DNA from 2 places in the Micromonospora sp. WMMD558 genome. Region 2 is predicted to be linked to the other one. Evidence: riboswitches for the same ligand, from Rfam matches in the RefSeq annotation. Region 2 holds a riboswitch; the other holds the start of a gene.
The links. Region 2 has a riboswitch for cyclic di-AMP ahead of ACN26Y_RS14985 (coiled-coil domain-containing protein). Riboswitches for the same ligand answer to the same signal wherever they lie in the genome.
Positions count from the first base shown of each region.

Region 1: it holds a riboswitch for cyclic di-AMP, as region 2 does, so the genes downstream of both, ACN26Y_RS27085 (C39 family peptidase) here and ACN26Y_RS14985 (coiled-coil domain-containing protein) in region 2, are expected to answer to the same signal.

Region 1 covers NZ_CP186061.1:5,680,075-5,695,136, forward strand. The annotation lists gene ACN26Y_RS27015 (bifunctional cytidylyltransferase/SDR family oxidoreductase) at 1-265, shown strand, start outside; gene ACN26Y_RS27020 (CDP-glycerol glycerophosphotransferase family protein) at 255-1,949, shown strand; gene ACN26Y_RS27025 (alpha/beta fold hydrolase) at 2,037-2,783, opposite strand; gene ACN26Y_RS27030 (SDR family oxidoreductase) at 2,929-3,900, shown strand; gene ACN26Y_RS27035 (DNA alkylation repair protein) at 3,942-4,652, opposite strand; gene ACN26Y_RS27040 (hypothetical protein) at 4,743-5,312, shown strand; gene ACN26Y_RS27045 (iron chaperone) at 5,377-5,826, opposite strand; gene ACN26Y_RS27050 (RidA family protein) at 6,056-6,463, shown strand; gene ACN26Y_RS27055 (winged helix-turn-helix transcriptional regulator) at 6,460-6,858, opposite strand; gene ACN26Y_RS27060 (flavin reductase) at 6,922-7,167, opposite strand; gene ACN26Y_RS27065 (hypothetical protein) at 7,164-7,400, opposite strand; gene ACN26Y_RS27070 (hypothetical protein) at 7,397-7,576, opposite strand; gene ACN26Y_RS27075 (helix-turn-helix domain-containing protein) at 7,803-8,612, shown strand; gene ACN26Y_RS27080 (DUF397 domain-containing protein) at 8,600-8,794, shown strand; gene ACN26Y_RS27085 (C39 family peptidase) at 9,305-10,156, opposite strand; cyclic di-AMP (ydaO/yuaA leader) riboswitch at 10,376-10,512, opposite strand; gene ACN26Y_RS27090 (hypothetical protein) at 10,794-11,528, opposite strand; gene ACN26Y_RS27095 (hypothetical protein) at 11,695-12,096, opposite strand; gene ACN26Y_RS27100 (acyltransferase family protein) at 12,188-13,423, opposite strand; gene ACN26Y_RS27105 (alpha-ketoglutarate-dependent dioxygenase AlkB) at 13,590-14,198, shown strand; gene ACN26Y_RS27110 (uracil-xanthine permease family protein) at 14,303-15,062, shown strand, end outside.
Region 2 covers NZ_CP186061.1:3,067,746-3,082,807, reverse strand. The annotation lists gene ACN26Y_RS15045 (beta-ketoacyl-ACP synthase III) at 1-18, shown strand, start outside; gene ACN26Y_RS15040 (acyl carrier protein) at 95-334, shown strand; gene fabF (beta-ketoacyl-ACP synthase II) at 337-1,563, shown strand; gene ACN26Y_RS15030 (acyl-CoA carboxylase subunit beta) at 1,586-3,010, shown strand; gene ACN26Y_RS15025 (lipoprotein) at 3,129-3,812, shown strand; gene ACN26Y_RS15020 (glycoside hydrolase family 3 protein) at 3,823-5,556, opposite strand; gene ACN26Y_RS15015 (DUF3145 domain-containing protein) at 5,656-6,147, opposite strand; gene ACN26Y_RS15010 (hypothetical protein) at 6,459-6,788, shown strand; gene ACN26Y_RS15005 (carbonic anhydrase) at 6,919-7,545, opposite strand; gene ACN26Y_RS15000 (alpha/beta fold hydrolase) at 7,695-8,633, shown strand; gene ACN26Y_RS14995 (HelD family protein) at 8,752-10,869, shown strand; gene ACN26Y_RS14990 (cation diffusion facilitator family transporter) at 10,956-11,873, shown strand; cyclic di-AMP (ydaO/yuaA leader) riboswitch at 12,026-12,157, shown strand; gene ACN26Y_RS14985 (coiled-coil domain-containing protein) at 12,175-13,221, shown strand; gene ACN26Y_RS14980 (SRPBCC family protein) at 13,274-13,729, opposite strand; gene ACN26Y_RS14975 (1-phosphofructokinase family hexose kinase) at 13,898-14,884, shown strand; gene surE (5'/3'-nucleotidase SurE) at 14,881-15,062, shown strand, end outside.

The DNA.
Region 1 (15,062 bases), 2.6 Mb from region 2:
GGAGCGGACCGCGACCCCGATGCGGACCCGGGCGTTCGGCGCGGAACCGGCGCACACGCTGCTCTCGGCGGACGCGGTGGCCCGGGCGTCGCTGGACGTGCTGCTGTCCGGGCTCACCGGTCAGGTGATCGACGTACGCCGCTCCGGCGACGAGGCCGCGGAGCCGGCGGCCGGCGCCGAGTCGACGGTGCTGCCGGCACCGGCCGGGCCGGAGCGCGACGAGCGCCCGGCGGACCAGGTGGGAGCGGGCCGCAATGCGTGGTGACCTCGTCCGGAAGCTGATCGCCCGGGGCCTGGCCACGGGCCTGGCGGTGCTGGCCTTCGTCGTGCTGGCGCTCACCGGCGCGACGGCGTGGGGGCTCGGGCTCGCGGTGGCCGCGCTCGCGGCGGCCGGCTGGGAGCGCCGGGTCCGGCCACAGGCCGACGGCGTCGCGGAGACCGTCCTGCTCGCAGCGGGCATCCTGACCGGGTACGCCCGGCGTCTCGACGACGCTTTCGACCCCGCCCTGGCCGCCACCGCGCTGGTGGTGCTCGGGCTGGCCCTGCTGGTCGGCCCGCTGCGGCAGGCGGGCAACCTCCAGATCCGCGCCGCCAACCTGCCGGTACGCGGGTGGACCCCGCTGGTCGCCGCCGAACTGCCCGTCGCCCTGCTCGTGCTGCTCGCCCTGATCGCCGGGGCCGCCGCGGCGACCCTGCCCGCCTGGGTGGCCCTGGCCGCCGCCCTGCTGGTCGGCGGTGTCGCCGGTGCGGTCGCGCTGGGCCTGGCCCGCCGGCGGTTCCGCCCCGCCGCCGGAGGCGGACCGGTCGCCCGGGCGCTGCGCCGGCACCGCCCCGAGTTCCTGCTCTACTTCTCCGCGCCGCCCGGCTCCGAGTACCAGGTCACCATGTGGCTGCCGTACCTGGAGCGGCTCGGCCGGCCGTTCCTGGTCATGCTGCGCGAGCCGGAGTTCCTGCCGACCGTCTCGGCGGCCACCACCGCACCGGTCGTCTACTGCCCGACGCTCAGTGCGATGGACGAGGCGCTGGCACCGAGCCTGCGGGTCGCCTTCTACGTCAACCACGGCGCGAAGAACAGCCACTGCATCCGCTACACCCAGCTCACCCACGTGCAGCTGCACCACGGCGACAGCGACAAGGCGCCGAGCGCCAACCCGGTCTCCGGCATCTTCGACCGGATCTTCGTCGCCGGCCGGGCGGCGATCGACCGGTACGCCCGCGCGGGCGTCCACATTCCCGCCGAGAAGTTCGTCGTGGTCGGCCGGCCGCAGGTGGAGGGCATCGAGGTACGCCGGGGGCCGGTGACCGCCGCGACGCCGACCGTTCTCTACACGCCGACCTGGACGGGGCACCACGCGGACACCAACTACTGCTCCCTGCCGGCCGGGGAGGCGCTGCTGCGCGGCCTGCTGGAGCGGGGCGCGACGGTGATCCTGCGGGCCCACCCGTACACCGCGCAGAACCCGGCGTCGGCGCGGCAGCTCGCGCGGCTGCACGACCTGCTCGCCGCCGACCGGGCCCGCACCGGGCGGGCGCACGTGTTCGGGGCGGCGGCCAGCCGCGAGCTGACCCTGACCGAGTGCGTGAACCGGTCCGACGCGCTGGTCTCGGACGTCTCCGGGGTCATCTCCGACTACCTCTACTCCGGCAAGCCGTACGCGGTGACGGACATGGTGGACGCGGGTGCCCGGTTCCCGGCGGAGTTCCCCCTCGCGGCGTCCGGGTACGTGCTGCGACGCGACATGTCCAACGTGGACGACGTGCTGGACCGGCTGCTGGGCGACGACCCGCTGGCCGAGACCCGGTGGGCCACCCGGACCCGCTACCTCGGCGACTTCCCCACCGAGTCGTACGCCGATGGCTTCCTGGCCGCCGCCCGTCGGGAACTGGACGGCGACGCGGCCGTGCCGGCCCCCCACGCCGAGGCCGCCAGCCCGGCCGCTACCGCCTGATCTCCGCCGGGGCGCCCACCCCCAAGCCACTGTTGATCATGGGGTTAGCGAGTGCTTCAGAGATCAATCCGCCCGCTAACCCCATGATCAACCGCTCGGAAGGTACTCGTCGACCAGGGCCAGGACTGCCGCCGGGTCCTCCACGTGGGCGTTGTGGCCGAGACCCGGCAACGTGGCCACCGGCACGCCCAACTCCTTGAGCTGCGCGTCGGAGACCATCGGGTCGTGCTCGCCCCGGGCCAGCAGGACCGGCACGTCGGTGGCGGCCAGCAGGGCCGGGAGGTTCGGCTCCCCCACCCCGAACACGGCCGGATCCATGGCCAGCCGCCAACGGCCGCCGACCTGCCGCAGGCCCGCCTCCACCACCGGATGGTCGGGTGCGAGCAGACCGGCCAGGCCGGAGACCCGCAGATAGCGCCGGGCGGCCTCGTCCCGGCTGGCGAACCAGGTCACCGGCCGGGCAGCCAGGTCGGCGGCCTTCGCCAGCTCGGCGGGCGACCACACCGCCTTGATGCCGACCCCGACCACGGCGTCGACCGGCAACCCGGCCGACCGGGCGGCCAGAGCCAGCGCGACCACACCGCCGAGTGAGTGTCCCAGCAGGACGAGCCGGTCCTCGCGGGCCAGCGTCGCGGCGAGCGGGTCGGCCAGCCCGGCGAACGAGTACGCCGGCAGCGGCGGGGACCAGCCGTGACCGGCCAGGTCGGGCGCCAGCCAGCGGCCGGCCCACCGGCGTTCCAGCAGCGGCGCCCAGGGCAGCCACACCTCGCCGGTCCCACCCATGCCGTGCAGCAGCACCAGCACGGGACCGCGGTCACCCGATTCATCGACCATGCGCGCAGTCTGCCACCGTGCCGACCCCCGGGCGAGCATGGCGACAGCGGCGTCGACCCGTGCGGCACATCGGGCTGGTACCTTTGGCGAACCGGATCCGCAACCCTCGCCCGGCCACCGGCGACGGCGCACGATCTCACCTGTCGTGTGGGAGGTTGCCATGTCTGGAATCAACAGCGCCATCACCACGTCGCGAGCCCGCCTGCATCTGGTGACCGCCGTAGCCGCCAGGAAGGACGCGGGCAGCAGCCCGACCGGAATTGTCGGACGGAGTCTGGCGCGACAACTGCTCGACGGGGGCGATCGGGTTCGCGTCCTCGCCGAACGTGGACAGCTCAGCGGCTGGCCCGCCGGTGCCGAGGTTGTCGAGGGGTCGATCACGCGGCCGCTGGAGCGCGCCGAGGTCTTCGCCGGCGTCGACAATGTCTTCCTGGCCGGCGCAGTGCCGGCGACAGTGCAGGACGCGTTGCGGGTCGTCCAGCGTGCGGGTGCGGGCCGCGTCGTCGTGCTGTCCTCGCACGGACCGGAGTACGAGCAGGACTACCCACCGGAGACATGGTTCTGGCTGGCTGTCGAGCGCGCCGTCGAACGCTCGGGCCTGGAGTGGACGCACGTTCGCCCGTCGGCGGTGATGGGGGCGGTGATCGAGGGCACCTATCCTGCCACCGGGTCGGACTGGCCGGACACGGTCAGGGAGGGGCGCGTCGTGCGGGAGGCCTTCCTCAACGACGGCCACTACCCCTTCATCCACGAGGATGACCTCGCCGCCGTCGCGGCCGCGGCCATGCGAACCGACGGCTACGTCGGCACCGTGCTCGAGGCAGTGGGGCTGCCGATCAGCACCCGGTCACGCGTGGCCGGCATCGCCAAGGCGATCGGCTGCGACATCGACGGCATCGAACTGACTGCCGACGACAGCCGCGCGTCCTGGCGGCGTCGCGGCTGGCCCGACAGCGGCATCGATGTGACGCTCTACGCCCTGCGGGAGTACGGCGTGCGGCTCGCCGAACTCACCCGGTGGACCCTCGATCAACGGCCCGCCGTCCACGAGATCATCGGCCGTCCACCGCGCCGCTTCGACGACTGGGCGGTCGAGCACGCCCACCTGTTCGGGTGAACGAACGTCCTGGACCGGCCCGCTGAGCGCGCATCGGTCATCTAGACCGTGCCGGACAGGTACGCCCGCCGTCGCTGTGGTTCGAACTTCTCGATCGCGTACCGCAGCATGACCCGTGGCATGGCCCGGTGATGCCGGGCGAGGAACTCCTCCTCCGCCGTCCGGTCCCGGTTGCCCACCTCGCGCAGCATCCAGCCCACCGCCTTGTGGACGAGGTCGTGCGGGTCGCGCAGGAGCCGTTCGGCGAGCCGGAAGGTCCAGTGGAAGTCACCGACCTTGATGAAGGCGAACGTCGCCATGACGGCGATGCGTCGGTCCCACACCAGGCTCGACCCGGCCAACCGGTCCAGGACGCTCCGGTCCTTGTCAACCAGCCACGGGCCGACGATGTAGGGCGCGGACGAGTCCACCAGGTCCCAGTTGTTGATGCGGCCGGTGTTGGCCAGGACCAGGTGGAAGATCTCGCCCCGTTCCTCCTCGTTCCCCTTGTCGAACTTGCGGACCAGGATGAGGAGCGACGTCAGCCGCTCTTCGTGCACATCACTCGTCAGCAGCGTCGCCGTGTCGGCCAGGGACAGGTCACGCCAGTACCGGCCGGCCACCCTGCGCTGGTCCGGCACGGGTACGCCGATGGCCCGGTCGCCCTCGCCGTACCCGCCCGGAAACATCTGCAGGTACCGGCTCACGCCCTCCGCCCGGCGGGGGTCGGCGAGACCGGCGAGTTCGCGACGGACATCCGCGGTCGTGGCCATGACGGTTCAACCTACCGCGACCGTGGGCGTCCGGCCTGCGCGTGGCTCCGGCGCTTGCTGTTCGATTCGTCGCCTGGGAGCATGCGGCGAATGACCGGGGGGAGCACTGTGCCGACGCTGCGCTCCTGGGACCGCGAGGGCCCGCTGTTCGTCTGGCGTACCCATGACGGCCGCACCTACTACGCGGTGCTGGATGGCGGGCCCACCGCAACGCCCGAACACTCCTCCTTCGCGGGCAGTTCCGAGCCACTCGGCCCGCAGACCGAGTCGATCCGGGCGCAGGTGAGGGCGTCCGTGCTCGACTCCGGCCGGCCACTCGTCGGCGACGTGCAGCCCGGCTCCCGATATCTGGCGGCGGTCGTCGGCCTGGTCTGTCTGGCCGTACTCATCGCCGGACCGGCACCGGTCGTGGGTACACGATGGCACTGGTTCTGGATCGGTACGGGAGTTCCGTTCGGACTGGGCGTGCTGACCTGGCTGATCATCGAGCGCCCGGGATCGCGGCGTGCCGGGGCTTCGCCAGAGCTGGCTACGGACAACCGGTACCGCGGCCTGACCGGGTTCCTCATCGGCATTGCCGCCTCCATCGCCCTCGGCTTCCTCGGTGTTCTTCTCGGATCGGCCTTCGACACCTGGCTGATCCCTGAGCCGCCCGGCTGAATCGAGACCGCTCCGCCGGCAGCCCCGGTCCACCCGGGGTCGCCGCCCGAGCTGCGTGGCATCGTCAGGAGACGGCGGCCTTCACCAGCTCGGCGACCTTCTTCTCCACCTCCGGGCTCCACGCCTTGAGGGCGTACGACGCCGGCCACATGTCCCCGTCGTCGAGGTTGGCCGTGTCCTGGAAGCCCAGCGTCGAGTACCGGTAGTTGAACTTGCCCGCGTCCTGGAAGAAGACGACGATCTTGCCTTCCTCGTTCGCGTAGGCGGGCATCCCGTACCAGGTCTTCGCCGTCAGCTCCGGAGCGGTGGCGGTGATGGTCACGTGTACGCGCTCGGCGAGCTCGCGATCCTCGGGCGCCATCTGCGCGATCCGGTCGAGGACCGCCTGAAGTCCGTCGGCCTTCTTGGCGCCCTTCCTGCCCTCGGCGCGCAGTTCGGCGGCGCGCTCCTTCATCGCGGCACGCTCTTCGGCGCTGAAGCCGTCGGACTCGGTCTTGGCACTCTTCGCGGTCATTCCCTGGCTGCCTTTCGACGCTTGCGGCCCGGCGTGCTGCCCGGCCGTCTGAGGGAAGGCTAGGCCTGCCGAAACCCCGGGTGCTTCTCGATTCCTGATCGAATGGACGCGCGCCGGTACGGTCACCCAAAGGTGCCTGGGTCTCGGAAAAGTGCCTTCTTCCCAGGCCAGCGGCAGTCTCCTACGGTTATTAAGTAACCACTGGAGAGCGTAGGAGGAGGACCTCGTCATGGCTGTGACACTGGTGAACCCGAGCGGGCTGCCGGAGATCGACGTGTACCGGCAGGTGTCGGTGGCGACCGGGTCGAAGATCGTCCACGTCGCCGGGCAGGTTGCCTGGGGCGCGGACGGGAAGACGGTCGGCGAGGGGGATCTCGCCGCGCAGGTCGAGCAGTGCTACCTCAACGTCGCGACGGCGCTCGCCGGGGTCGGGGCGTCGTTCGACGACGTGGTGAAGCTGACCGTCCACGTCGTCGACTGGAAGCCGGAGAGGATGCCCGTACTGCTGGACGGGATCGCCCGGGCGGCGGCGAAGCTGGGGGTGACGCCGGCCGCGCCGGCGTCGCTGTTCGGCATCGTGGCGCTGGACGTGCCCGAGCACCTGGTCGAGGTCGAGGCGACCGCCGTCCTCGACTAGGGCCCGCCCTGGGCAGCTCCGAAGCGGCTGCGGGACGCCTCGATGTGGCCCAGGTAGCGCTGGGTCCAGCCGCACATGCCGTCCACGACCCCGCGCAGGGCCTCGCCGGCCTCGGTGAGGTTGTACTCGACGCGGGGCGGGACGGTGGGGTGCACGGTCCGCTCGACCAGGCCGTTGCGCTCCAGCATGCGCAGGTTCTGGGTGAGCATCTTGTGGCTGATCCCGCCGACCTCGTCGCGCAGCTCGCTGAAGCGCATGGTGCGCTGCCCGAGGAACTCGATGATCAGGAACGCCCACTTGTTCGCGACGTCCGAGAAGATCTCGCGCGCCAGCGAGTCGGCCCGGGCCAGGTCGGCCTCCGGGGGCAGCTCGCTGATCTCCCTCCTGGTTACCACCTGGTCACTCTCCAACAGTTCCCCGGTTACCGCAAGAGACCACGGGCGGGGATGCCGGGAGGGCTACCGGGCGCGGGCCCAGGCGATGAAGCGCTCGGTCAGGTTGGCCGGTGGAGTGCTGTCCAATTCGGCGAGTTGTTCGGCGGCCTCGGTCTGGAGCATCGCCAGGTAGACCAGCAGGGCCGTCCGGTCGTCGCGGTACTCCCCGAGCAGGCGGAGCTTCGCGGGAGAGCACGGCCACGCGATCCCGCACGCCCGGCAGCGCCACGTGGGCCGGGACGGGACGTGTTCGACTCGGCGTCGGGTCACCGGACCCTCACCGGCTCCACCTCCGTCACGGCGTCGACCCGGACCGCCGCGTACCGCTCGCGGGGAGCGACCGACCGGTCCGGGCGGACCTCGCGGCCTTTCAACTGGACCCAGACCGCGCCGTCGACGACCGCGCTGCTGATCACCTCGGTGATGGACAGGGTCAGGGTTCCGGTGCCGAACGTGTAGGCGTCCTCGGGAACCCGGATCGTGCGGCCGACGGCGATCGTCACCAGCGGCCCCCGTTCGCCCGGTACTCCTGCGCCCGGGTCAGGCTCCCGGCGCGGCCCGGCTGAACGGTCGGGATCGGCCGGGTGGGTGCGAACAGGGCGGCCGGCAGGTTCGCGCCCCGGATTCGCCGGGGAAGCGACGGCACGGTGGGCTTGCAGCGCCAGAAGCGGAGACGCACGGCGGAACCTCCTTCACGGATTGGAAGGGGGCCGCCCCGGTCGCTTGCCTAAAGGGGGCGGCCCCAACAGCGCCACCGGCGAGTTCGGGTCCTCTACCGGCTCGCGCCGCATCTCCTTCCACCCTGGACGGTGACCCCCTACGCTCGAAACAGTCATCACCCGACCACGGAACGGAGCGGCCGAATCCGGACCGGCGCGGAGCGATGTGGAGAGTCGTGGAAGGGTATGGAAGCCGTGGGAATTTCGCCGTCTGAGTACCTGCTCCGTGAGCTGAGGCGACGCCGCACGGCCGCCGGGCTGACTCAAGCGCAACTCGGCGAGCTGGTCTTCTGCTCGGACTCTCAGGTCAGCGCGATCGAGACCGGGACCAAACCGCCGACGCTGCCCTACTTGACCGCTGTCGACCAGGCGCTGAACACCGGCGGGCACTTCGCGACGCTCTGGGATGAGCTGGTCAAGGGTGAGGCCGCACCGGTCTGGCTACGCGAGTGGATACAGATCGAGCGGGAAGCGACGGCGCTGCGCTGGTACGAACACGCCTTCGTGCCAGGGCTCCTACAGACCGAGGGATACGCTCGCGCGACGTTCCGGGCAGCGCGCGTACCGGTCTCAGGGCTCGACCAGCGCGTCGCGGCGCGGATGGAGCGGCAAGCGGTCCTCGCCCGCGACCCGAGTCCGCAGCTCTTCGTCGTGATGGATGAGATGGTCGTCCGGCGGGCGTGCGGCGGCCGTGACGTGATGGCCGAGCAACTCGAACACCTGCTTACGTGCGCTGAACAGCCGCATATTCAGTTGCACGTCGTACCGTTGTCCGCTGGCATCTACTCAGGACTTGCTGGGGCGTTCATCCTGGCTGACCTGCCCGACGGCTCGCGCGCCGGGTGCGTGGACCACCAACTAAAATCGCAGACCGAAGGACTGCCAGACCCGGTTACTCGTCTGGGTTTGTCGTGGGACGCGGTTCGGGGCGAAGCTCTCCCGCTCGGGCAGTCACTCGACATCCTCAAGGAAGCGGCAAAGACATGGACAAGCTGACAGGCGCTCACTGGCGGAAGTCCTCCCGCTCGTCCACCAACGGCGGCACCTGTGTCGAGGTCGCCGACAACCTTTCCGGTGTGGTGGGCGTCCGGGATTCCAAGGACCCGGCCGGTCCGGCGCTGACCTTCTCCCCCGCCGCCTGGCGGGCCTTCGTCACGCAGGTCGCCGAGCGCGGCTGACCAACCGCAGACACACACAAGCCGCCCGCTCCCGGTACCGGGGGCGGGCGCTTCGCTTCGCTGTCGCACGCGCCGAGCTGTCCAGCTGCCCATCCATGCGACCGGGTCCGGTCGGCCGGGTCCGGCCCGTCCACGACCGGCCGATCTCGGGGCGATCGCCCTGCCCCAGCTACGCGGGCAGCTCGACAGCCGTCGAAAAAGTGACGGGAGTCCGCCGTGGTGCGTCCGACGTGCGGCCGCACAAGGGTGACGCGGACGCCGACAACGGCCAGCGACATCCGGTGCTGCAAAAGGGACACGCGCCGGCGGGCCGACAGCACAAGATCCGCGCAACTTCGGGGAAGATGCCGTCTCGGGCGTAACCGAGGCAGCATCTTCGGTGAAGTTGCGCGGATCTTGCAGCGGAGGCTGCAGCGGTGAGCCCTTCTCGGGCCGCCGGCAGCCGGCAGCCGGAACGCGCGACGGGCGCCGGACCCCATGGGTCCGGCGCCCGTCGTGCGAGCGGGTCGGTCAGGCGGAGTAGCCGCGGGTCGCGGCCCAGTTCGCCAGAGCGATCGTGGTCATCCAGTACGACCCGGTCGCGGGGTTGGCCGAGTCGGCGATCCGCACCAGGCGGCCCTCGTCGTCGTACCCGGTCACGGCGATGTAGTGGCCGCCCGGGAACGAGTGCCAGCCGCCGTTGGTGTCGGTGGCGGAGCCGGCGATGTTCACGACGACGCCCCGCCCGTCGGTGATGGCGTCGACGACGTCGGCCTGGAGCCGGTCCATCTGCGCCGGGGTGGCGGCACGGCCCGGGATCATGCGGGTCCGGTACGGGTCACCCTTCACCATGGCGTTGAGCACCCGGGTGGTGTCCTCGGCCGAGTCGGTGCCGAACTGGTCGGTGCCCAGCGGACCGGCGAGGTGGTCCTGCGACCGCTCGATGCCGGTGGCGCTGAGGGCGTTCCGGACCGCGGCCGGGCCGCAGTAGTAGAAGTTGATCTGAGCCTGGTAGTCGTACTTCAGAAGCTTGGACTTCGGGGGCTTGGGCTTCTTGGTGAGGTCCGGGTCGGGGGCGGCCTTCGCGGCCGGTGAGCTGGACGGGGCGGCGCTCGACGGGGCGGCGCTGGACGGGGCGGCGCTGGACGGGGGGACGGCCACGGAACGGGCCTCGCCGCGCGAGGCGGCGGTGTTGCCACGCAGCTCGGCCACGGCGGCCGGGGTCTGCGCCGACGCGGGTGCGTCGCCGGGGCCGGCGACCAGGGCACCGGTGCCGGTCGCCAGCACGAGGACGGCGGCGGACGCGGCGGCCACCTGGTACGGACGCTCGGTGGCGAGACGACGGAGCTGACGCTTGAGGTGGTGCTTCACGGTTTCCTCCACGGACTGTCGGGGCTGGCGGCGCACCGGGCCGGCCGCGGGCAGCGGCGGGCCGGCCGTCCGGACCGGGTCCGGCGGCAGGTGGCCACGAGGGGACGAGCCCGGCGGGACCGGGCAGGGCGGTGGGTCAGCGCCCGGCGGCGAGCCGGACGGGCGCGGGCACCGCGATGCCGTGGAGGCGGCGATGGAACCGACGGTTGGGTTCGAACTGCACGAGGATGGGACTCCTTCCGATGCCGCCTACCGGGTTAGCTGACGGATTCGGGCGGGAAGTACGCCCTACCGCGACAATCGCGGATTCACCCCAGGTGCAGATTGGGTCCCCGGTTCGCCATGCGGCGATTGAGCGGGTCGGCGCGGCGTCGCCTCTTGCGATCGGTTACCGCACCGGACGCGCCGACACTACTGGCCGGTCAACCAGCCTGCCAACCCGCTCTGAGCTGCGTAAACCTCGATCATGGCAGCAATTTTGCGGGCAGTTTCGCACTGACGCGACTCAATGGGACGCGAGGTGCTTACGACGCGGCCGGGCGGCAACGGGACAAGCGGCGGACATTACCCCGGCAGCGGCGGAGACAATCGACCGGACTGCGAATGTTGACCGGTTCGACGTCGGTGTGACCGGGCTCACGGAATTAAGTCAGCCGACCCGTGCGGGACGCCAGCGTGCGGCGGCGACCGGCCGTCCGGTCAACGCCGTCCGAGGCTTCGTCCGCAGTGCCGGACGCAGGCTCTCCGCCGCCGCGTACGCCTCGGCGGCGAGCGCACGGGCCGCCTCGGCGGCCACCTCCGCGTCGCGCCAGGCAGCCCGCTCGGCGGCGGCCGCCGCCCGGTAGGCGGCCAGCTTGCCGTCGCGTACGGCCCGCGTCAAGACGATCTCCTGGTCGACCGGGTGCAGCCGGGCGTCCCAGCCGTCCCGGTGCCCGAACACGTCGCCGAGCTGCCGGGCGGACAGGTCACCCCGCCAGTGGGCGGCCACCGCGGCCCGGTGCAACCACCGCTCCCGCGCCGCGTACTCGGCCGGCGTACGCGACGTGCGCGGGGTGGGCAGCGCGGCGGCGGCGGTGAGCCGGCGGGCGGCGTTCTCGGCTTCGTCGTACGCCTGCCAGGCACGGTCGGCCTCCTCCTGCGCCGTGCGCCAGGCGTCCCGCCGGCGACGCGCGGTCTGGGCCGCGCCGGCAGCCGCCACCGCCACCTCCTCGGCGTACCGGCGCAGGTCGACCGTCTCGTCGACGGGCGGCGGCTCGGCCGGCTGGTCCCGCTCGGGCCGCGCGGCGACGACGGTGAGCGCGGTCAGGGCGAGGACGAGCAACGCGGACCAGATGGCGGTCGCCCGGGGCACGTCGATGAGGAACTCGTGGAGGACGGTGTTCATGTCGGCAACCTCACGGGGAACGGATCGCGACGGGACAACACACGCCGGTCCGCCCCGAACTGGGCGCGGACCACCGGCGGCGGCAGGTGCAGAGACACGGCGACGGACGGGGCCGCTCAGGCGGGCGCCACCAGCGTCACGCGGCGGGCCGCGGCCCGGGAGTCGATCAGTTGCGCGGCGGAGCCCGCGAGCCGGAACCGGCGGGGAACCGGCCGGCCAGGGAGCCGCACTCGCCGGTGGTCACCGGCGTCACCCGCTCGACGTCGCCGGGCACGGCTGCGGCAGGCGGCGCGGCGTCCGCCCCCGACCAGGCCGGCGCGGCTTGCGGCGCGGTCCCGGCCGCCGGTGCGTCGAGCGCCACCGGCGCGCTGCCGGTCGTCGCCCCCGGGGCGGGCAACGCGACGCAGTCACCGGCCGCCGACGCCACCCTCACCTCGGCCGTCCCGACCGGGTGGGCGGGAGCGGCGACGCCGACGCTGAGGCCGGCGGTCAGCGCGAGACCGGCGAGCAGCCGGGAGGCCCAGCGCGCGACCCACCACAACGGACAGGTGAGCGCGACCGGAAGCACGATGCCACGCTACCGTCGCGGTCGGCCGACCGCACCCGTCACGAGCGTGTCGCGTCGCCGGGACGCGCCGGACCGGCCAGCGTGGACACGGTCAGCGGCGGTCGCCCGCGTACTCCCTCGGGTGGTCCGCTTCGGCGACCCGCGGTGACGGCACGGCGCCCGGGCCCGCCGGCCCGGCCGCCGCGTACGCCCGGCCGCCGGCGTCCGGCGCGGCCGGGCGTGGCCGGCGGGGTGGGCCGAGCCGCCGCATCATCGGCGTCTCCACGTAGCGGTGCAGCAGCGCCGCGAGCACCAGGTTGACCAGCAGGAAGCCCACCACCGCGGCCGGCCCCCGCCAGCCGGGAACCCCGACGCCGTGATGGCCGGTGAGCCGGAGCACGCTCACCATGACCAGGACGTGCACCAGGTAGAAGGCGAACGAGACCTCCCCGAGCCAGACCATCGGGCGGCTGGCCCACAGGGTCCGCCGGCCCCGGACGTCCGCGTCGGCGGCGGCCGTGATGACCAGGACGTACGCGATCGACAGCAGCGCCGCCCACAGCTCGGCCCGGATCCACGCGCTCGCCACCACCCAGGTCACCACGAAGACCACGCTGGCCACACCCAGGCGTGGGCCGCGCCACCGGCCCCGGCGCAGCAGTTCCGCGGCGGCCACGCCGAGCCAGAACTCCAGCGAGCGCACCACCGGGAAGACCTGCGTGAACCACCAGCGGCTCTCCTCCGGCACGAGGGCCTGGGCCGGCCAGAGCGCGAGGATGAGCAGCGGCACGGCGACGACCACGGCCCACAGGGCGCCCGCCGGCATGCGGTGGATGAGCGGCAGGGCGAACGGCAGGCAGGCGTAGAAGAACAGCTCGCAGGAGAGCGACCAGCTGACCGTGTTGACGCTGTAGAAGATGCCGGGGGTCGGGTCCCACGCCTGTACCAGCAGCAGGTTCTCCAGCGCGGCGCGGGGGTGGACCGGGTCGGTGAACGCGTACGCGACCAGCAGCGCCGCCACGAACATGACGACGTGGTTCGGGTAGATCTTCGCGACGCGGCGGCGCAGGAAGGTGCGCTTCGCCTCACCGGGGCGGGCCGACCACACCAGCACGAATCCACTGAGGATGAAGAAGAACTGGACGCCCGACAGGCCGAGGGAGAAGAACCGGTCGACGGCCCCCTTGTAGGCCGGCTCGGCGACGATGCCCATCGTCGCGGCGTGGAAGGCGAAGACCAGCAGCGCGGCGATCCACCGCAGCCCGGTGAGCGACGGCAGCCGGCCGCCCGGACCCGGTGCGGCGGGGCTCGCCGCGCGTACCGGCCGGTCGGTGGGGGTCACCTGCACAGGCTTCTCCTTCTCGGGTCGTGGGCGGCCCGACGGCCGGCCCGCACCGCTCCGCGACCTTACCCGCCGGTCCGATGACCGGCGTGCCGCACCGAAGGCCAGTCGTACGCCTGTTCGATGATGCGGTAGGCTCGGGGCCGTGCCGGACGTCGCCTACCAGCCGTCGATGCTGGATCTCGCCGAGGCCGGCCCGACGCTCGGGCCGCTCGCCGGCCAGGTCACGCGGCACCGGCTCACCCGGGGTGCCTGGGTCGACCACCTGCCCGGCTGGGTGCGCGGCTCCGACCAGGTGCTCGACCATCTCCTGCACGAGGTGCCCTGGCGCGCCGAACGCCGCACCATGTACGACGCGGAGGTCGACGTCCCGCGCCTGCTCTGCTGGTACGCGGCTGGCCGCCCGCTGCCCCACCCGGTGCTCACCGCCGCCCGGGAGGCGCTGACCCGGCACTACGCGCCCGAGTTGGGCGAGCCGTTCGTCACCGCCGGCATGTGCCTCTACCGGGACGGACGCGACAGCGTCGCCTGGCACGGCGACACCATCGGCCGGGGCGCCCACACCGACACGATGGTCGCCATCGTCTCCTTCGGCTCGCCCCGGGCGCTCCTGCTGCGTCCCCGTGGCGGCGGCGCGGGCCTGCGGTTCCCGCTCGGCCACGGCGACCTCGTCGTGATGGGCGGCTCGTGCCAGCGCACCTGGGAGCACGCCGTCCCGAAGACGGCGCGCCCGGTCGGCCCCCGGGTCAGCGTCCAGTTCCGCCCGACCAACGTCGCCTGACACGAGGTGCGCCGGTCGGCGGCGGGTGCGCCGCGCCGGCGTGCTAGAAACGACGTCCAGGGTCCGATCAACCCCTTCTGACGACGACGCGAAGGGGTACCCCCATGACCCAGTCCCCCACCGAGGCGCGCTCGCGCTGGTCGCCGTGGTCCGTGCACGGTGACGGCCGGTCGGTGCGGCCCGGCGACGTGGTGCACCCCGGCGAGCGGCTGTCCTGGCCGCGGACGGCCGGGGTCGGCGTGCAGCACGTGGTGGCCATGTTCGGCGCCACCTTCACCGTGCCGCTGATCACCGGTTTCCCGCCCGCCACCACGCTGTTCTTCTCCGGGCTGGGCACGCTGCTGTTCCTGCTGATCACCGGCAACCGGCTGCCGTCGTACCTCGGCTCGTCGTTCGCCTTCATCGCGCCGGTGCTGGCGGCGAAGGCCGGTGGGGACATCGGCCCGGCGCTCGGCGGCATCGTGGTCGCCGGCGCGGCGCTGGCCCTGGTCGGCGTGGTCGTCCACGTCGCCGGCGCCCGGTGGATCGACGCGCTGATGCCCCCGGTGGTGACCGGCGCGATCGTGGCGCTGATCGGGTTGAACCTCGCGCCGGTCGCCTGGGACGGCGGCGGCAGCGGCACCGGCGTCAAAGCTCAACCGCTGATCGGCGTGGTGACGCTGGTGGCGATCCTCCTCGCCACGGTCGCCTTCCGGGGCTTCCTCGCCCGGCTGTCCATCCTGCTCGGCGTCGCCGTCGGCTGGGCGCTGGCCGCCGCGCTCGGGCACCTCGACCCGAAGGCCGTCGACGGGCTGCGTGACGCGGCGTGGATCGGCCTGCCGGAGTTCCACGCCCCGAGCTTCAGCCTGCGGGCCGTCGTGCTGG
Region 2 (15,062 bases):
GTCGTCCGCTGCCCCTGAAGACCCGGCGCGGTCCCGCCGCGCCGCCTTCGCCACCACGGCGGAGAACAACCCCCGATGAGAGGAACCAACCGCAATGACCCGTGACGAGATCACCGCCGGCCTCGCCGAGATCCTCGAAGAGGTTGCCGGGGTGAACCCGGACGACGTGGCCGAGGGGAAGTCCTTCACCGACGACCTGGACGTCGACTCGCTGTCGATGGTGGAGGTCGTGGTGGCCGCCGAGGAGAAGTTCGGCGTCAAGATCCCGGACAACGAGGTGCAGAACCTGAAGACCGTCGGGGACGCCGTCAGCTACATCGAGGCGCAGTCCTGACCATGGCACACACCGACGTCGTCGTCACCGGGCTCGGCGCGACCACCCCGCTGGGCGGGGACGTCGCGTCGACCTGGGACGCCATGCTCAACGGCCGCTCCGGGGTGAGTGCGCTCACCCAGGAGTGGGCCGCGCAGCTGCCGGTCCGGATCGCCGCCCAGCTCGCGGTCGATCCGGCCGGCCTGCTGGACCGCGTGAAGCTGCGCCGGCTGGACCGCTCCGAGGCGATCGCGATCATCGCCGCGCAGCAGGCCTGGGCGGACGCCGGCCTGGCCGACTCCGGGCTCGACCCGGAGCGGCTCGGCGTGAGTGTCGGCTCGGGCATCGGCGGGGCGCTGACCCTGCTCGCCCAGGACGACGTCCTCGAGGCGTCCGGCCCGCGGCGGGTCTCCCCGCACACCATCCCGATGCTGATGCCGAACGGCCCGGCCGCGTGGGTCGGCCTGGAGCTGGGCGCCCGCGCGGGCGTGCACTCCGTCGCCAGCGCCTGCGCCACCGGCGCGGAGGCGATCGCCCTCGGCATGGACATGATCCGCGCCGGTCGCGCCGACGTGGTGGTGGCCGGCGGCACCGAGGCGGTCATCCACTCGCTGCCGATCGCCGGCTTCTCCTCGATGCGGGCGATGTCGACCCGGAACGACGAGCCGGAGCGGGCCTCCCGCCCGTGGGACAAGGGCCGCGACGGCTTCGTGCTCGGCGAGGGCGCCGGCGTCCTCGTGCTGGAACGCGCCGAGCACGCCGCCGCCCGGGGCGCCCGGGTGTACGCGCGGCTCGCCGGCGCCGGGATCACCTCCGACGGCTACGACATCGTCCAGCCGCACCCGGAGGGGGCCGGCGCGATCCGGGCCATCGCGAAGGCGATCGCCGACGCGGACGTCGCCAAGGCCGACATCGTGCACGTCAACGCCCACGCCACCTCGACCCCGGTCGGCGACCTCGCCGAGATCAAGGCCCTGCACCAGGCGCTGGGTGACCACCCGGTGCTGACCGCGACGAAGTCGATGTCCGGGCACCTGCTCGGCGCGGCCGGTGCGCTGGAGTCGATCGCCACGATCCTGGCGATCCGCGACGGCGTCGTACCGCCGACGATCAACCTGGACGACCCGGACGACGGTCTCGACCTGGACGTGGTCGCCAACAAGGCGCGCCACATGGAGATCCCCGCCGCACTGAACAACTCCTTCGGCTTCGGCGGGCACAACGTGGCTCTCGTCTTCACGCGGGCCTGAGACCACAGCCTTGGAGGCTCACGTGACCACCACCGTTGCCGGCACGGAGACGTCCACCGTGGACCACCGGGATCCGGAGCTGCGGCTCCGGGCCCTGTTCGACGCGGGCACGCTGCGCCTGCTGGCACCCCGGGACACCTCCGGGGTGCTCTGGGCGCGGGGTGAGATCGAGGGCGCACCGGCCGTCGCGTACGCGACGGACGCCACGAAGATGGGTGGCGCGATGGGCACCGACGGGTGCCGGCACATCGTCGACGCCATCGACACCGCCGTCCGGGAACGGGTGCCCGTGCTGGGGCTCTGGCACTCGGGCGGCGCCCGGCTGGCCGAGGGCGTGGTCGCGCTCGACGCGGTCGGCCAGGTCTTCGCCGCCATGGTCCGGGCCTCCGGCCGGGTGCCGCAGATCTCCGTGGTGCTCGGTCCCGCCGCCGGTGGCGCGGCGTACGGGCCGGCGTTGACCGACATCGTGGTGATGAGCGGCACCGGGCGGATCTTCGTCACCGGCCCGGAGGTGGTCCGCAGCGTCACCGGCGAGCAGGTCGACATGGAGCGCCTCGGCGGCCCCGAGCCGCACGGCCGGCGCTCCGGCGTGGTGCACGTGACGTGCCGGGACGACGAGGAGGCGCTGGCCGAGTCGCGCAAGCTCGCCGCGCTGCTGGGCCGCCAGGGCCGGCTCTCTCCGGACGACGTGCCCGCGTCCGGCGGGGACGGCCACGACCTGGCCGCCAAGATGCCGGCCGAGGCCAACCGCGCGTACGACGTCAAGCCCGTCGTGAAGGCGCTGCTCGACGCCCCGGGCGTGGAACTGCACGCCAAGTGGGCGCCGAACATCGTCACCACGCTGGGCCGGTTCGCCGGCCGGACGGTGGGCGTGATCGCCAACAATCCGCTGCGCCTGGGCGGCTGCCTCGACGCGTCCAGCGCCGAGAAGGCGGCCCGGTTCGTGCGGATGTGCGACTCGCTCGGCGTGCCGCTGATCGTGCTGGTCGACGTACCCGGCTACCTGCCCGGCCTGGGCCAGGAGTGGGACGGCGTGGTGCGGCGCGGCGCGAAGCTGCTGCACGCCTTCGCCGAGGCCGTGGTGCCGCGCGTGACGCTGGTGACCCGCAAGGCGTACGGCGGCGCGTACATCGCCATGAACTCCCGGTCCCTGGGCGCCACCGCGGTCTTCGCCTGGCCGAACGCGGAGGTCGCGGTGATGGGCGCCAGCGCCGCGGTGAACATCCTGCACCGCAAGAAGCTGGCCGCCGCTCCCGTCGAGGAGCGCGAGACGCTGCGCGCGCAGCTGATCGAGGAGCAGATCCGCGTCGCCGGCGGCGTGAACCGGGCGCTGGAGATCGGCGTGGTCGACGACGTCATCAAGCCGGCCGAGACCCGGCGCCGCATCGCCGAGGCGCTCGCCGCCGCCCCGGCCGCCCGGGGCGCCCACGGCAACATCCCCCTGTAGCGGGAGCCGCGCGACAGGGCCCTCGGGGTGGTACCCGGGGGCCCTTCCGTTGGCCTTGACGGCCCGCACCCCGACCGGTTTGCTGTACCGGCTGAAGATCGGAAACGGGGAGATCGTCGTGCCACGTCGTACCACCGCGGCCCTGCTGGCCGCGCTGACCCTCACCCTGCCGGCCGGCTGTGGCGGCGACGACGACCCGGCCGCCGCCGGTTCGCCGGCCCCGTCGGCGACCGGCGAGCCCTGGTACGACGAGGTCACCACGGCCGAGCGGGACGGCGAGGTCGGTCCCGCCGGTACGCCCTGCCCGCTGCCGGTCACGTTCCCACTCGCCACGGGCTGGCGGCCCAAGACCATCGAGCCGCCCGCGACCGCCCCGTCCGGCGGCCCGGAGGCCGAACTGGGCGCGGAGCTGATGGCGGCGCTCGGCCGGCGCGGCGGCGCCACCCTCCGGTGCGAGGTGGACGGCCGCCGCCGGGGCGGGGGCTTCCTGCGGGTGTGGACCGCCGACCGGGCCGGCGTCGCGCCCCGCGCCGCGCTGGACGCCTACCTCGCCGACTCCGCGGTCGAGACGGCCGTCGAGCCACGGTTCCGCGACGTCACCGCCGGCGGTCTCGCCGCTGTCGAGGCGACCTGGCTGAGCCGCAGCGAGCTGCTGGGCGAGGAGAACCGCGGCTGGGCGGTGGCCGTCCAGGCGGGCGGGCGGACCCTGCTGTTCACCACGAACGAGAGCCTGATCGCGGAGCGGACCGACGTGCTGCCGGCGTACCGGTTGGCGGTCCAGGGGCTACGCGTCGGCGCGTGAGCGTCGGCGGTCAACCGGCGCAGGTGGTGGCGGGCAGGCCGGGCACCGGCACCGGGGAACGACCGGCCGGCGGCGCCTTTCCGGCCAGCACCCGGGCGAGGGCGGTCATCGACGCCCGACTCGACGAGTACGTGGCCAGCAGCGTCGGTGAGGTGGCCTTGGCCAGCACGTACGGGGTGTCCATGGCGACCGTCACCGCGGCGTCGGCACGCAGGTCGTCGGCGCCGTCGCCGTACCCGACGAGGTGGACGACGGTGCCGCCCTTCGGGACCACGCGCACCCCGGCCGACGTCAGCGCCTCGGTCAACGCGGCCCGCGTGTGCGCCCGGCCGCCGGAGGTGGTCACCGTCACCGGCCCGCGCACCGGCGCGCCGCACGGCCCGCGCAGCACGGTCACCGCGGCGGCGGCCAGCTCTCCGGCCGCGTCGCGGTGCGCCGGCGCGGCGAGCGTGGACAGGTCGGGGGTGGCCCGGCCGGCGAGGGCGAACTTCATGGTGAGCACCCGGGTCGCCGCCTCCACCAGGCGGGCGCGGGGCAGCGAGCCGTCCCGCAGGGCGGCGAGCAGCCCGTCGTACGCCTGCCCGACGTGCGGCGGCATGAGGATGAGGTCGTTGCCCGCCTTCAGGGCGCGCACCGCGGCCTCCCCGGGCGACCAGCGCTTCGCCGGCGCCATGTTCATCCCGTCGGTGATCACCACGCCCTTGAAGCCGAGCTGGTCCCGGAGCACGCCGGTGAGGAGCTTGTGCGAGAAGGTCGCCGGGGTGCCCGGGTCGACGGCCCGCACGTCCAGGTGGCCGGACATCACCGCGAGGGCGCCCGCGTCGACACCGGCCCGGAACGGCACCCAGGCGCCGGCCTCCAGCGCCGCGCGTGGCTGGTCGAGCACCGGCAGGTCGGTGTGGGAGTCGGTGGCGCTGTGGCCGTGGCCCGGGAAGTGCTTGAGGGTGGCCGCGACCCCCGCGGCCTGGAGGCCCCGGACGGCGCCGCCGACCTGTGCCCCCGCCGCCTTCGGGTCCGCGCCGTACGAGCGGGAGCCGATGACCGTGCTGCGGGTGACGAGCACGTCGGCGACCGGGGCGAAGTCGACGTTGACGCCCATCGCCGCGAGTTCGGTGCCGGCGGCCCGCCAGGCGGCCTCGGTCAGCTCCGGCTTCCCGGCCGCACCGGCGGCGAGCGCGCTGGGCAGCAGCGTGACGCCGTCGGTGATCCGGGTGACCACCCCGTGCTCCTGGTCGGTGCCGATGAGGAACGGTGCCGCTCCGGCCGGCAGGTCGGCCGCGGCCTCGCGCAGCCCGCTGGTCAGCGCGCGGACCTGCTTCGGGTTGTCGACGTTGGTGGTCTCCTGGTTGCCCTTGGTGGGGTCGTCGGCGCTGAAGCCGACCAGGATCAGCCCGCCGAGGCGGTACTTCCCGATCATCTGGGCGGGGGTGTCGACGCCGGCGAGGGAGCGGTTGCCGGCGGCCGACGCGGGCGAGACGCGGTCCGCGGCGTCGCCGTAGGCGTACGGCATCAGCACCTGGCCGACGAGGTCCTCGTCGGCGAGGCGGGTGACGAGGGCGGCGGCGTGGGCGGCCGGGTCCCCGGCGGGGACCGGCACCGGCGTGGTGGGTGCCGCCGACGGCACGCTCGCCGCCGGTGCCGGGGCGGCGGTCTCCCGCGGGTCGGCGCAGCCGGAGACGAGCAGTGCGGTCAGTACGGCGAGCGCGACGCCGCCACGCCGCAGAGTTGTCGACACGCGAGTCATCCCACCAGTTCGACGCTAATCGGGGCAACCCGAACCCTACGCGGGCCGACCGGCCACCGCCCTCGTGCGGCGGCCGCCTCGCGGGGCCCGCGCGGGGGCTCAGCCCACGCGGGTGAGCAGGGTCACCGGCGCGCCGTCACCGGCGTAGCGGTACGGTTCGAGCTCGGCGTCCCAGGCGGTGCCGAGCGCCTTGTCGAGGGCGTGCGCGAGGGCCTCCGGTGCCCGTGCGCCCGCCATGATGCTGCGCAGCCGGTCCTCGCCGAGCTGGATGTCGCCGGCCGCGCCGACGGTGGCGCGGAACAGGCCCCGGCCCGGCACGTACATGAAGCGCTCCCCGTCGGCGCCGGGACTCGGCTCCTCGGTGACCTCGAAACGGATCATCGGCCACTGCCGGAGGGCAGCAGCCAGCTCGGCGCCCGTCCCCGGACGACCGGTCCACCCGCACTCCGCCCGGCGGGCGCCGGGGTCGACGGGCTGAGCGGTCCACTCGAGGCTGACCGGCGCGGCAAGGACGCGCGCGATCGCCCACTCGACGTGTGAGCACACGGCGAGCGGGGTCGAGTGGACGTATACGACGCCACGCGTTGGCACGGTGACCTCCCGGAGAGCGAGGTGCGTCTTCCCCTACGACCTCGGCCAGCCGGGTGGCTTCTGGAACACATGATGACTGCTGTGACGGATGGTGCGCCAGAGAATCGGAAAATTCGCCGGTGGAATAGCCGGTCGGGTGACCGTGGTTGACCACCACGACGCGGTGACCAGCCAGGGATCGTGGTCGTGTACAGTTCCATCGGCGGCCTGTGCCGCGAACGTCTTCCGCGGGACCACCCACCGGGTGAAGCCCGCACCCAGCCCCCGGACGTCTACCGCGTCCTCCCGTACGTCTTGCAAGGAGTACCTCCGTGGCGAGCAACACCTCTAAGACCGCGCGCGCGTCAGTCCGGGCCGGCCAGGCTGGCCAGGGTGGCGCCCTCAGCGTGCTGGGCGAGTTCAAGTACGTGATCCCGCTGAACGGCGGCAAGCACGCCTACGTGCGGAACCTGACCAACGGCAAGACCGCGCACCTGCGCACCGACTCCGAGGCCTTCGTCGAGGAGATCCGGGTGCTGGCCGCGGCCGGTCACGCCGCCAAGATCCGGGCCGAGCTGTCCGCGCTCAACGCCGCCCACCCGGGCGACGGCTGGGACGCCACCGAGAAGCGCCTCGTCGAGGCCGGCGTCTTCGAGGGCTGAGCCCCTCCCGCAGCAACCACGAACCGCCCGTCGGGACACCTCCCGGCGGGCGGTTCCGCGTCTGCGCCGGCCGCCGACGGGTCAACAGGGGACCCCTCCTCTACCGTCCGCGTCAAGAAGGGGCCCTTCCTTACTCCGTCAGCGGGGTGACCTCGCCGGTCGCGAGGTCGTACAGGGCGCCGACCACGGCCACGTGCCCGGCGCTGACCGGCGCGGCGAGCAGGTCGTCGGCGCGCAGCGCGGCCACCGTCCGCTGCACGTGCCGCCGGATCGCGAGCGGGCCCACCCGCGGGTCGGACACACCGACCTCGGTGACCGCGGGCGCGATCTGGTCGACCAGGTGCGCGAGCGAGCCGCCGGGCCGCTCACCGGCGCGCAGCGCCTCCACCGCCGCCGCGACCGCGCCGCACCGTTCGTGGCCGAGCACCATGACCAGCGGTACGCCGAGCTGCCCGACCACGAACTCGATCGAGCCGAGCACGGCCCGGTCCAGCACGTGCCCGCCGGTCCGGATCACACAGATCGAGCCGAAGGTCTGGTCGAAGATCGCCTCCAGCGGCACCCGCGAGTCGATGCAGCCGAGCACGACGGCGTACGGCTGCTGGTCACCGGAGGCGGCCGCGGCCGCGGCGGTGACGTCGTGGCCGTGGATCGGCTGGCCGCTCACGAACCGCCGGTTGCCGGCGAGCAGCTCGGCCAGCGCGGCGCGGGGCGTACCCCCGGCGCGGCGACCCGGGTGGTGCGGCGCTGCTGCCATGCCGGTCAGCCTGACCGGTACGCCGGGGTTCGCGGGCCGGGTTCCGAATCTTCTTTCGGGCGCGGTTGGCGTGATGTCATGACGGGTAGCCGGTGTTACCACCGGGTATCCCCGGTGTGACGGACTGGTGCGGCCCGGGGGAGGTGGCGATGCCGGAGGTACGGGAGGTACGACTGCCCGACGACGTCCGCCTGCACGTGGAGATCGACGGTCCGGCCGACGCCGAGGTGACGGCGGTGCTGCTGCACGGCTGGACGCTGGACGGGCGCGCCTGGCACCGGCAACTCGCCGACCTGCGGGAACGCTTCGCCGGTGCGGTGCGCGTGGTGACCTACGACGCCCGCGGGCACGGCCGTTCCAGCTGCATGCCGCTGCCGACCGCCACCCTGGCCCAGCTCGGCGACGACCTCGCCGCGGTGCTGGACGCGGTGGTCCCGGCCGGGCCGGTCGTGCTGACCGGCCACTCGATGGGCGGTATGACGATCATGGAGTACGCGCACCGCCACCCCGCGCACTTCGCCGCCCGCGTCGCCGGGCTGCTCTTCGTCTCCACCACCGCCGAGGGGCACACGCACACCGTCTACGGCCTCTCACCCCGTATCGCCCGGTTGATCCGGCTCGCCGAGACCACCGGTGCCGGCGTCCTGGCCCGGTGCGGGTCCTGGCGTCCGCCCCGGGCGCTGCTGCGCGCGCTGCGGCCCAGCATCCGCTGGATGCTCTTCGGTGACCGCTGCGACCCGACCGACATCCGTCTGGTCACCTCCGCGGTGGCCCGCGCGTCGCTACGCTCCATCGGCGGCTTCCGGGCCTCGATCGGGGCGCAGCACCGGCTGGAGACCCTGGCCGAGCTGGCCCATCTGCCGGCCGCCGCGCTGGTCGGGGACCGGGACCGGCTGACCCCGCCGCCGTGTGCCGAGTCGATCGCGGCCGCGCTGCCGGCGACCGAGCTGACCGTCTGCCCGGGTGCGGGGCACATGCTGATGATGGAGCGCCCCGACGAGGTGAACGGCGCCCTGGCCGGGGTGCTGCGCCGGGTGCTCGTGCGCTCCGCCGCCGCCGACGCCGGACCGTCGGCGGTGGCCGCCTAGCGCGTTCGCGCACCTCCGGCGCCGCCGGTGGCGCCGGGGCCGTACCCTCGTGCGGTTGGCCGGCGTACGGCCGCGCGTACCGCGCCGCCCTCGCCGTCGACGTCAGGAGGAGCGAGCGTTGACCGACCAGACCGCGCTGGAACAGGAGATCGCCGTCGAGCAGCGGCACCTCGACCGGGTGTACGCACGCCTGGCCGAACTGCGCCGGTCGGCGATCCGCGCGGAGAAGGAGGGCTACCGGCTGGCCCGGGTCGGCAACTTCGGCGCCCTGGTGGAACGGGACGCGATGGTGTTCCACGCGGCGCAGCGTCGGCACCTGTTCGACGCCGAGCACGAGGGGCTGGTGTTCGGCCGGCTCGACCTGCGCGACCGGCAGGTGCTGCACGTCGGCCGGCTCGGCATCCGCGACGAGAACGCCGCCACCCTGGTGGTGGACTGGCGCGCCCCGGCCGCCGCCGCCTTCTACCGCGCCACCCCGGCGCAGCCGCTGGACGTCGTCCGGCGCCGCATGATCCAGTCGAGCGGGGAGCGGGTCACCCGCATCGAGGACGACCTGCTCGACCCGGGTGCCGCCCCGCCGGACATGACGGTGGTGGGTGACGGCGCCCTGCTGGCCACGCTGTCCAAGGCGACCGGGCGCGGCATGCGGGACATCGTCGCCACCATCCAGCGGGAGCAGGACGAGGCGATCCGCTCCCCCGGTTCGGGGGTCACGATCGTCTCCGGCGGTCCGGGGACCGGCAAGACGGCGGTCGCCCTGCACCGGGCGGCGTACCTGCTCTACGCCGACCGCAGCCGGTACGCCGGCGGCGGCATCCTGGTGGTCGGGCCGTCGGCGGTCTTCGTCGAGTACATCGCCTCGGTGCTGCCCTCGCTGGGCGAGGACACCGCCACGCTGGCCTCGCTCGGCGCGCTCTTCCCCGGGATGCGCGCGACCCGCACCGACCCGCCGGAGGTGGCGGCGGTGAAGGGCTCACTGCGGATGCGGCGGGTGCTGGAGCGGGCCGCACGTGACGCGGTGCCGGGCGGTCCCGGCGAGCTGCGCCTGCTCTACCGGGGTGAGCTGCTGCGGATCGACCGACGCGAGCTGGACGCGATCCGGGACCGGGCGTTGCCGCGCGGCGCGCGGCGTAACGAGGTCCGCCGGGCCGGCTTCGACGGCGTCTTCGCCGCGCTCTGGGCGCAGGCCCGGCGGCTGGGCGTCCCGCGCCTGCCGGAGCAGCGCGCGTTCGAGGACGAGATCGCCGAGCGGCCGGAGTTCCGCGAGTTCCTCAAGGCGTGGTGGCCCCGCCTGCATCCGCGCCACGTGCTCGGGTGGCTGGCCCGCCCGGACCGGCTGCGCCGGTACGCGGGCGGGGTGCTCTCCGGCCGGGAGATCCGGCTGCTCACCGACGCGTACCGGACGTTGGACCACCAGGGGCTGACCATCGCCGACGTCGCGCTGCTGGACGAGCTGGACGCCCTGCTCGGCAAGCCGATGAAGCCGGCCCGGCCGAAGCGGGACCCGTTCCAGCTGGCGGGCGGGGTACGCGAGCTGAGCACGTTCACGGAGCGGCAGCGCGCCGCCCGGGAGGCGGCCCGCCAGCGCCCGGAGGACTACCGCGAGTACGCCCACGTCGTGGTTGACGAGTCGCAGGACGTCTCGCCGATGCAGTGGCGCATGATCGGTCGGCGCGGGCGACTCGCGTCGTGGACGGTGGTGGGCGACCCGGCGCAGACGGCGTGGACCGGCGACCCGGACGAGCTGGTGCGGGCCCGCGACCAGGCCCTCGGCCGCCGCCGCCGGCAGCACTTCACGCTCACCACCAACTACCGCAACTCGGCCGAGATCTTCGCCGTGGCGGCGGCGGAGATCCGGCGGCTCGACCCCGACCTGCCGCTGCCCACCGCCGTACGGTCGACCGGCGTCGACCCGGTGGAGCTGGTCGTGCCGCCGGCCGAGCTGGAGACGTCGGTGGTGGAGGCGGCCAGTGCGCTGCTCGCCGAGGTCGCGGGGACGGTCGGGGTGATCACGCCGGTGCCGCGCCGCGACGAGGTCGCCGGGTGGCTGGGCGGGCTGGGCGCGCCGCGCCTGCAGGTGGTGACGAGCCTGGAGGCGAAGGGCATGGAGTACGACGGGGTGGTGCTGGTCGCTCCGAGCGAGATCCGGGCCGACGCGGCGTCGGGCGTACGGACCCTGTACGTGGCGCTGTCCCGGGCCACGCAGCGGCTCACGACGGTCGACCCGACCGGCTGAGGATCGGGTGGCCGATCTCAGTTGCATACATAGCGATGTGAGCATAGATTGGACGCGGGTCCGGACGGGTGACGGAAGGTGTCCGCGTGGGCGCAGGTCATGACCACCACCACGGGTCGGTCGCAAACGCGGCGCAACGGCACCGCGGACGCCTCTGGGCGGCCTTCGCCCTGCTCGCCACCCTGATGGTGGTGGAGGCCGTGGCCGCGTTCCGCACCGGCTCGCTGGCCCTGCTCAGCGACGCCGGACACATGTTCACGGACGTGCTCGGCATCGGCATGGCCCTGGCCGCGCTCACCGCCACGCGCCGGACCACCGGCGACCCGCAGCGCACCTTCGGCCTCTACCGGCTGGAGGTGCTGGCCGCGCTCGCCAACGCCGTGCTGCTCTCCGGTGTCGCGATCTTCGTGCTGGTCGAAGCCGTCCGGCGCTTCGGCGACCCGCCGGAGGTGCAGACCGGTCCGATGCTCGCGGTGGCCGTCCTCGGCCTGCTCGCCAACGTGGGCGCCTTCGCCCTGCTGCGGTCCGGCGCCCGGGAGAGCATCAACGTGGAGGGCGCCTACCTCGAGGTGCTGGGCGACCTGCTCGGTTCGCTCGGCGTCATCGGCGCCGCCCTGCTGATCGCCGCCACCGACTGGTGGTGGGCCGACCCGCTGGTCGCGGTCGCCATCGGCGCGTTCATCCTGCCGCGCACCTGGCGGCTCGGGCGGGCGGCGCTGCGCATCCTCGTCCAGGCCGCCCCGGAGCACCTCCAGGTCACCGCCGTGCACGACCGGCTGGTCGCCGTCCCGGGCGTCACCGAGGTGCACGACCTGCACGTCTGGACCCTCACCTCCGGGATGGAGGTGGCGTCCGCGCACCTCACCCTGGCACCCGGTGCCGAGGTCGGCACGGTCCTCGCCGCCGCGCGGACGGCCCTGCGGGACGAGTTCCGCATCGAGCACGCGACGTTGCAGATCGAGCCCGGTGCGGCCCCTGGGAGCTGCGGGGCGGTTGAGTGGTAACGGACACATCCGTGATCTGAGCGGCTATTGTCCATTGATGTCGGATTAGGCGGTGACCACACGGACACCGTCAGTCACATCCGCTGCACCTGCCCCAACCGTCCCGGTAGGCTCTGTTCCGGCCTCCGCCAGGCGGCACGCACCGGTGCCGGCGGTGGCCGCCGCCTAATCGCCCGCAGGGCGAGCCGGGGAACCAGGTACCGGGGGTGCATCCGCGTCGAGCGGTAGGGATCTTCCGTCCCGAACCCGTCAGCTAACCCGGTCGGCGGCTGACGGAAGGACATGTGGACAGATGCCAGAAGTGGCACCCGTACGACGACGCGCCGCCCGCGTGGCGGCCCTGCTCAGCGCGGCGCTCACCCTCGGTCTCGCCGCCACGCCGGTCGCCCCCGCGGCGGCCGCTCCCCCGGCCCGCCAGGCCGCCGCACCCGGCGACCCGGAAGGCGGCACCCCCGCCCTGCGCGCCCAGCTCGAGGCGGCCAGCAAGGGCTTCCTGGACGCGAAGCGGGCCCTGGACACCTCGGTCAAGCGCCAGCAGCAGCTCGCCGAGCAGCTCAAGACCACCGAGACCCAGCTCACCGAGCGGACCTCCCGGGTCGGCCAGATCGCCGGCCTCGCCTACCGCACGGGGCGGCTCGGCACCGCGTCGGCGCTGCTCAACAGCACCTCGCCGGAGGGCTTCATGGACCGGGCCGCCGCGCTCGACGCGGTGGCCGCCAACGAGGACCAGGCCCTGCGCGAGCTGCTGGAGACCCGTGAGCAGGTCAGCAAGGCCAAGCTCGCGGTGGAGGTGGAGATCACCGAGCAGCGCAAGCAGCAGGCGGTGATGGCCAAGCGCAAGCAGCAGGCCGAGAAGGCGCTGACCGTCGCGAACTCCCGGGCCGAGGCACCCGCCGCCAGCCGGAGCGCGTCCCGGACGGCCGCACCCGCCCCGCGTAACTCGGACGGCTCCTGGCCGTCGGAGTCGTGCAGCGTCAACGACCCGACGCCCGCGAACGGCTGCATCACCCCGCGCACGCTCCACGCGCTCAACCAGGCCAAGGCGGCCGGGTTCACCCGCTACGTCTCCTGCTACCGCTCCGGCGGGTCGGGTGAGCACCCGAAGGGCCGGGCCTGCGACTTCGCCGCCCAGCAGAACGGCTTCGGCGGCGACGCCACCGGCGGCGACCGGACGTACGGCAACAACCTGTCGGCGTTCTTCGTCAAGAACGCCGACCGACTCGCCGTGCTCTACGTGATCTGGTACCGGCAGATCTGGCTGCCCAGCAGCGGGTGGAGGTCGTACAGCGGGGCGGGCGGCGACCCGTCCAGCGACCACACCAACCACGTGCACCTGTCCGTGTACTGACGCCGCTCGGCCCGGTGCCCTCCCGACAACGGAGGGCCCGGGCCGCCGTCGTTCAGGCGGCCGGCGGACCGGCGTCCAGCATCGCCCCGAGCCGGCTGGCGAGGCCGAGGTGGGCCGACCGGGCCTGCGCGAAGGCGTACCCGAACAGTGGCGCCGGCGCGGCGAGGGTGATCTCCACGTCGATGCGGACACCGTCCGGCTCGGCCTCCAGCCGGGTGCGGTTACGGACGGTCGTCGCCGGCCACTGCCGGGCGACGGTCACCACCTCGTCGGCGGTGGCGACCAGCACGTCGGCCCGGTAGGTGACCGGCAGGCGCACCGGCCCGACCGCGAGCCGGTCGGTGATCGCGTAGCTGGCGTGGGCGCCGGAACGCGGCCGGAGCCGCCGGACCCGCACGATCAACGGGTGCAGGTCCACCTGCCGGACCGGGTCGGCGAGCACCTCGGCGGCGACCGCCGGTGAACAGCGAGCCTGGACGGTGTAGCTGAAGGATCCTCGCCTGAGCACGCCGTCTCCCCACCGTCGTCGCCTCGCCAGATCGTCGCCCACCCGCACGGGTGCTGGCAACGTCCGACCCGACACCTTGGGGACACCCGGAATTCACCCACCCGCCCGACTACGGTCGGCTGATGGGGTACGACGGTCCGTGGTGGACGACGACCCGGGTGGGAGGCGATGCCGGTGAACGAGCACGTGATGGTCTTCGCGCCGACGCCGCGGCTCACGGTCACGGTCGACCAACCGAGCGAGGCCCCCGAGCTGCACCTGCACCCGGGTGGCCAGGGTGTCTGGCAGGCGCGCATGATCATTTCGCTCGGGGTCGACGTGGTGCTCTGCACGGCGCTCGGCGGTGAGGTCGGCCAGGTGCTGGAGCCGCTGCTGGTCAGCGAGGGGGTCGACCTCAAGACGGTGGTCCGCGACTCCGGCGGGAACGGCGGGTACGTGCACGACCGCCGCGAGGGCGCCCGCCGGGAGGTCGTGGACGTACCGGGTGAGGCGCTCGGCCGGCACGAGCTGGACGAGCTGTACAACCTGGCCCTCGGCGAGGGGCTGCGCGCGCCGGTCAGCGTCCTGAGCGGACCTCACCAACCGCACCTCGTCCCAGCCGAGCTCTACCGGCGCTTCACGGCCGACCTGCGGGCCAACGGCGGCAAGGTGGTCGTCGACCTGGCCGGCGAGCACCTGGCCGCCGTGCTGGACAGCGGCGTCTTCTTCCTCAAGGTGAGCCACGAGGAGCTGATCGCCGACGGCCGGGCCGCCGGCGACGACGAGGACCAGCTCGCGCGGGCGATGTACGACCTGCACGCGGGCGGCGCGGAGAACGTGGTGGTGAGCCGCGCCGCCGAGCCGGCACTCGCCCTGGTCGACGGCGAGGTGTTCGAGGTGGAGATGCCCCGCCTCCAGGCCGCCGACCCGCGCGGGGCGGGCGACTCGATGACCGCCGGGGTGGCCGCCGTGGTGGCCCGGGGTGGCGACATCCGGACGGCGGTCCGCACCGGGGCCGCGGCGGGGGCGCTGAACGTGACCCGGCACGGGCTCGGCACCGGCCGGCTCGACTCGATCCGGGGGCTGGTGGAGCGGGTCCGGCTGGTGCCGGCGGGCAGCCGCCAGCAGGAGCGTACGACCCCGGACGAGCTGGCGGACCGGGCGGCCGAGCGATGACCGTGCGGGTGCTCATCACCAACGACGACGGGATCGCCGCACCCGGCATCGCGGCACTGGCCCGGGCCGCGGTCGACCGGGGCCTGGACGTCGTGGTCGCCGCGCCCCGCGAGGAGGCGAGCGGCACGAGCGCGGCGATGACCGCCGTGGAGCGGGACGGTCACGTGGTGGTCGATGT